3 regions of the Rhizobium sp. BK289 genome follow, and region 1 is predicted to be linked to each of the others. Evidence: predicted binding sites of a transcription regulator. Region 1 holds the regulator's gene; each other region holds the start of a gene.

Region 1 (2,248 bases):
GATCCGTCTGATAAGCCCGCTGCTCTTCGTGTCGCGCTTCTTCGGTGGCGTGTTGTCGACCTCGTTCATCGGCGGTGCATCGACGGCCATCTTTTCGATCGAGCATTTTCACCGGCTGGCGACATACGGTCTCGCCGCCAACCTTGCGGCCATGCCGGTCGTCTCCTTCATTGTCATGCCGTTCGGCATGGCCGCAATGCTGCTGATGCCTATCGGCCTGGACGGGCCGTTTTGGAACGTCACCGGCGAGGGACTGGAACTAGTCATCCTGATCGCCAAAACTGTGGCCGGTTGGGGAGGCGACATCACCTTCGGCCGCCAACCCGGCTGGCTGATGCCGACCTTCATTGCCGGCTTTCTGATCATGACCGTGCTGCGGACCCGGCTTCGCCATTTAGGCTTGCTGTTGCTGCTTTCATCCATCGGCGTGGCGGCATTCGGCTCAGGTGTGCCGAAGCCGGATCTGATGATTTCCGAAGATGGTGTCCTGGTTGCGTTGCGACAGGACGATATACTCGCCACAAATCGCGAAAGGCCGCAGGTCTTCATTTTCGAACAATGGCAGAAGGCGCTGGTCGCAACCGAACATCAGCCACCCACCATGCTCCCCGCTGATGACCGGCTTCCGCAGATCAATAAGACGACCGATCGCCGCCGCCGGTTAAGCAGGGAAGAGCAAAATGCAGTCCGCAAGGCGATGGAGGAGGCTCTGGATCGGACAATGCAGGGAAGTTTCGCCTGTCAGAAGGGCGCATGGTGCGTGGCGATGCTCGACAACGGCGCCATGTTGGTCACCATCGAAAATGCCGCCTATCTGCCGCCGGCTTGCGATACCGCAAACATCGTCGTCACGCCGATCCGGCTACGACTTGATTATTGCCGTTCCGGCCGCAATGCTCATAACCGGTGCGACATTGCGCAAAACCGGGTCCATCGAAATGACGCTCACGGCCGATAAGCCTATTGTCTCTGTCGCTTTCGAAAACCCTCAGCGACCATGGACCAGGCACCGAACCTATGATTGGCGCACCGGCAAATTCGGTACGCCACCTGCGCAGATATCACCCGTCAATGATAGTCCAACTGTTGGTGATAACTCGTCTGTCAATGATAGCGCCGAATAAGCCCTACAAGCTTGCCCTGGACCTTGACGCGATCCGGCCCGAAGATACGGGTTTCATAGGCCGGATTGGCGGCTTCCAATGCGATGGAAGCGCCCTTGCGGCGGAATCGCTTCAGCGTTGCCTCTTCGTCGTCGACGAGCGCAACGACGATATCACCGGGATTGGCTGTCGTCGAATTGCGGATGATGACCGTATCGCCATCGAAAATTCCGGCGTCGATCATCGAATCGCCCCTGACCTCCAGCGCATAATGCTCGCCGGAGCCGAGCATATCGGCGGGAACGGTAATGTCGTGCGTGTTGTTCTGAATGGCGGAAATCGGAACGCCGGCGGCGATGCGCCCCATGACCGGTACCGATGCGGAACTATTGTGCTCGTCGTTGGCAACCTTTGCCGGGGCTGGAGGCGCGACTGGCTGGGGTTTGCCGAGGCTGCCCTCGATAATGCTCGGTGAAAAGCCGCGTCGTGGCTGCAGGCTTGAATTATAGGCCTCCGGCAGCTTGATGACTTCGAGTGCCCGCGCCCGATTGGGCAGGCGGCGAATGAAGCCGCGCTCCTCGAGCGCGGTGATCAGACGGTGAATGCCGGATTTGGATGCCAGATCCAGTGCGTCCTTCATTTCGTCGAAAGATGGCGGGACACCGGATTCCTTCATTCGCTCGTGAATGAAGAGAAGCAGTTCCTGCTGCTTGCGCGTCAACATCGTCTTGGAACCCCAAATCAAGAAAATCGTCGTGAAACAAATCCAGAACGGACACTATATGTTCCATATGTGTTCTGCAAGTGCTTAAATTTCGGTAAAGCTTCGCGGAGCCTATCAAATATTTGCCGCCATCGACTGGATCGCTTGAAATTCCTTGCGAATTATATCCGCGCTAATTCATCGATAAATATGAGAAATGCCGCTTTGTTCGCCTTATGGACGATTCACCTCAATCCTGCTCTGCTCGTGTGCGAATGAAGACGGCGACTGGCACATAACTCGACCGCAGTTGAGAATCAGTGCGCTCGGGTTGCCGCAGTTGCGTCCGGCCCACGTTCTCCTGCGCTTTCACGGGCTTGGCTTTCGGCTTGAATTGAGCATTGTATGAGCGCAAATCTGCTTTTGCAGGCAAACAAGGGAG
Region 2 (2,248 bases), on a different contig from region 1:
GACGGTGAAGGCGATGCCGCTCGGCCGCGTGCCATTGGTGCGGATATGGCCGGACATCATCCCCTCTCTATCGATCAGACAAATTTCGCCAAGGCCGGACATGGCACAATAGAGCGTGCCGCTGCGATCGAAGGCAAGGCCCGATGGCCCGCGCAGTACGTTTACCGCGGGCGACCTCATCGATTGCGCAAACATCTCCTGCCGCCCGCCGACGATCTGCCGATGGATTTTTCCAGTCAGCGTCTCGCTATAGTAAAGCAGCCCATCAGGTCCGAAGGCGATGCCGCTGGCAAGCAGCAGGCCGGCGGCCAGGACGCGGATCACCCGGCCTTCGGAAGGATCGATCTGATAGACGCAGCCATTATAGGCGGCCTTGAAGAAATCCGGATGGATATGCCCTCTTTCCAGCAGGTCGGTGAGGCGAATGCCGGAATCGGTCATGTAGAGCAGGCCGTCGGGCCCGAAGGCGAGCGCGTTCGGATGAAGAAACGGGCCGTCGGCACTCCCCTCTATCACCTGGCGGATCCGCCCTTGCGGCGAGAGCTTGATGAGCGAATTCTCCGGGCCGCCGGCCACCCAGAAGCAGCCGTCACCGTCGATCGCGATTCCGGTCGGGCTGCCGCCGATCCGACACAGTTCCTCACAGGCGCCGCTCGTATCGAAAAGCTTTAGATAACGGCGACTTGGGTCCGTCTCAACAAGCGCGATGCGCCCGTCCGGCAGAGCCACCAGTCCGCCAGGCAGGCGCAGCCCAGTGGCGATCGTTTCGTTCATATTCGGAAACCTTCACTCAACGCACTGCGAAACCCATACTCAAAAGTGCCGCGCCATGATCATACATAAGAACAAACAAAGTTCTTTTCGAGCCGCCTCCACCAAATCCGAATGAAATTCTTGCGCAAACTTCGCACCGACGAGGGAATTTCCTCCAACTTGACAGGTTCGGCCGATTCGGAACATCCATAGAACGCTGAGATATTTTCACATCTGCGATTCGTCGCAGGTCGCGCCCGGCTTCCTCGCCATCCAGGAGAATTGATGACTGCCGCCTACCTGGAAAAATTGAACCCGGAGCAGCGGCTGGCGGTGGAACACGGCACGACAGCGGATACGGGCCACATCGCCGGACCGCTGCTCGTCATCGCGGGCGCCGGCTCCGGCAAGACGAATACGCTTGCCCATCGGGTGGCGCATCTGATCGTCAAGGGCGCCGACCCGCGCCGTATCCTGCTGATGACGTTCTCGCGCCGCGCCGCCGCCGAAATGGGCCGCCGCGTCGAGCGCATCTGCCGCGAGGTGCTGGGGGCCAATGCCGGCATCACCGCCGATGCGCTGGCCTGGAGCGGTACGTTCCACGGCATCGGCGCGCGCCTGCTGCGGGATTATGCCGAGCAGATCGGCATCGATCCGGCCTTCACGATCCACGATCGGGAAGACAGCGCCGACCTCATGAACCTTGCGCGCCATGATCTCGGCTTTTCCAAAACGGAGAACCGTTTCCCGACCAAGGCGACATGCCTTGCGATCTATTCGCGCTCCGTCAATGCGGAAGCGCCGCTCGACGGCGTACTGCGCGACTTCTTTCCATGGTGCGCCATGTGGGAGCAGCAGCTGCGCGATCTTTTCGCCTCTTATGTCGAAGCGAAGCAGGCGCAGAACGTGCTCGATTACGACGACCTGCTGCTCTACTGGGCGCATATGCTGCAGGAGCCGCTGATCGCCGAGGATATCGGCAGCCGTTTCGACCATGTGCTCGTCGACGAATATCAGGACACCAACCGGCTACAGTCCTCCATCCTGCTCGCCCTGAAGCCGGATGGCCGGGGATTGACCGTCGTCGGTGATGACGCGCAGTCGATCTATTCCTTCCGTGCCGCGACCGTGCGCAACATTCTCGACTTTCCGAAAGCCTTCACGCCCTCGGCCGATATCGTGACGCTCGACCGCAATTACCGCTCGACGCAGCCGATCCTGGCCGCCGCCAATGCCGTGATCGATCTCGCTTCGGAGCGCTTCACGAAGAACCTGCGTACCGAGCGGCAGAGCACGGAACGGCCGCGGCTGGTGACGGTGCGTGACGAGTCCGATCAGGCGCGCTACATCGCGGACCAGATATTGGAAAATCGCGAGGGCGGCACGCGGCTCAAGCAGCAGGCCGTGCTCTTTCGCACGTCGAGCCATAGCGGCCCGCTGGAAGTGGAACTCGCCCGGCGCAACATCCCCTTCGTCAAATTCGGCGGGCTGAAGT
Region 3 (2,248 bases), on a different contig from region 1:
CTCCCACAATTTCTCAACCCGAGCCGGGTTGCTGGCAAGATCGACTATCTCCAGATCGCGTGACAAATATTCCAACGCCTGCTGGTCTACCGCAGGCAGCGCCCGCGTCAACCCCTGCACGCGCGGCGCGTCTTCCAAACTGGCGCGCAGAGCTGCGATCGAAGCGAAATCCAGATCCTTGCTGCGCCATTGCAGCACCTTGACCATGTCGAATTCGTGTCCCTCGATCCGGCGGACCAGCTCGTCGTCGAACGGGTCCACCTGCCCCGTTACGCCGAAGGTGCCGTCCTTGAGATGACGGCCGGCGCGGCCGGCGATCTGGCCGAGCTCGGCCGGATTGAGGTTACGGAACTGATAGCCGTCGAACTTGCGGTCCTGGGCAAAGGCGACATGGTCGACATCGAGATTGAGGCCCATGCCGATCGCATCGGTCGCGACCAGATATTCGACATCGCCGGCCTGGTACAGGGCTACTTGCGCATTGCGGGTACGCGGGCTGAGCGCCCCAAGCACGACGGCGGCGCCGCCACGCTGGCGGCGGATGAGCTCCGCGATCGCATAGACCTCATCGGCGGAAAAAGCCACGATCGCGGTGCGCTGCGGCAAGCGCGTGATCTTCTTCTGCCCGGCATAGAAAAGATGCGACAGCCGCGGCCGCTCAAGGACGGTGATCCCAGGCAGAAGCTGTTCGAGGATGGGCCGCATCGTGCCGGCACCCAATAGCAGCGTCTCGTCGCGGCCACGCAGGTGCAGGATGCGGTCCGTGAAGATATGGCCGCGCTCTAGATCGCCAGCAAGCTGGACCTCGTCGATGGCGACGAAGGAGGCACGCGTCTCGCGCGGCATGGCTTCGACGGTGCAGACGGAAAAGCGGGCATTGGGCGGAGATATTTTTTCCTCGCCCGTGACAAGCGCGACATGCTGAGCCCCGACCTTTTCGACGACGCGGGTATAGACCTCGCGCGCCAGCAGCCGCAGCGGCAGGCCGATCACGCCGCTGCCGTGCGCCACCATGCGTTCGATGGCATAATGGGTCTTGCCGGTATTGGTCGGTCCGAGCACCGCGGTCACGCCGCGTCCGCTCAGGATCATGGGCTGCGAAGTCTGTGTCATTGGTCCGTGCATGGGCGAGAAACCACCGTCTTTCGATCAGCAAGTTCCCCAAGGAGGAAACGAAGAGATGACGACCATATGCGACAAAGGCAAGACCTGAATAAAAAAACAGCCACCGCAACAACCGATTTCATTATTGACGGTCTCAACCGTAAGCCACATTAACCCTGCATCTCATGCGAGTCCCGACGATCGCGGAACACCTTGAGAACGAATCGGAGACGAATCGCTGACTCACTAGCGTTCTTTTTTTGTTCACTACAATATATGGATTTCGATGAAAAGAGTCACACCAAATGCTGAATCTCATTTCAGTGCCTTTTCCACGAGAAAAGGAGTCAAGCCGAGAATCCGAAGCCGGCGAAGATCGCTATATTTTATGGTTAATTATCTGTAAATCATCGGATTTTCGGAACAGCGCCCTTCTCTTCGAGATCTGAGGTCAAAGCCAGAACGAATCGGAGACGAATCGCTGATTCCGCACGATTCTACTTTTGTTCCGTACTATATCTAGCGCCTCGACAGCCGATGCATACAGGACTCTGAATGGTTGAACCCACAATTCCGGCCGAATCAGGAATTGCGATCAACCTTTTAACGAGTGCAAATATAACGATTTCGCAAATACACGTATAAGATGCGGTTATCGGCAAAACGCCGTGACTGCAGCGTCCAGATTTCATGGCTACATATTTCTACTTCGCCAGAACAGCATCGAAATTCGGGAGGCGGTAAGGCCACAAAACCTCTTCGCAAGGCCAACCCAAACCGAACGAGGCAGGAAGGCGCCTACCTCCGCATACCCGATTTCGCTCCTTCTGTATGTCGGCAACCTGTAAGAAGGCATCCGGACATTAACCAAAGTCCAAAGGCAGAACGAATCACCGACGAATCGCGGACATGCTCCTTTTCTCTTTTTGTTCACCGCAACATATTGTATTTTAATGATATTTTAACCATACGAGCTAATCGCGGACACTCTCTTCCACACCTGCGTCGCGCCATCGCGTGAATATCTGGCTGAATACGCTCTCGCCGCCATTCCCGCCTTTTTATTTCTTAGCCGGAACAATTTTCTGCGACGCAAGTTTCTATCTGCAGAATTGAGGAACTCCGCCCATTCACTAGGAAACCG

The links. Region 1 encodes LexA, which represses DNA repair genes until DNA is damaged. Its sites were predicted from a motif close to TGTTCNNNNTGTGTTCNG; they were not measured.
Region 2: FHT84_RS12555 (ATP-dependent helicase) is a predicted target of LexA. The motif match lies at 953-970, and genes of this name have one in related genera.
Region 3: FHT84_RS08040 (helicase-related protein) is a predicted target of LexA. The motif match lies at 1,355-1,372, and genes of this name have one in related genera.

What each region holds. Positions count from the first base shown of each region.
Region 1 covers NZ_JACHZO010000009.1:144,653-146,900, reverse strand. The annotation lists gene FHT84_RS19000 (ComEC/Rec2 family competence protein) at 1-958, shown strand, start outside; gene lexA (transcriptional repressor LexA) at 1,105-1,827, opposite strand.
Region 2 covers NZ_JACHZO010000005.1:350,393-352,640, reverse strand. The annotation lists gene FHT84_RS12560 (SMP-30/gluconolactonase/LRE family protein) at 1-774, opposite strand, end outside; gene FHT84_RS12555 (ATP-dependent helicase) at 1,039-2,248, shown strand, end outside.
Region 3 covers NZ_JACHZO010000003.1:391,713-393,960, forward strand. The annotation lists gene FHT84_RS08040 (helicase-related protein) at 1-1,113, opposite strand, end outside.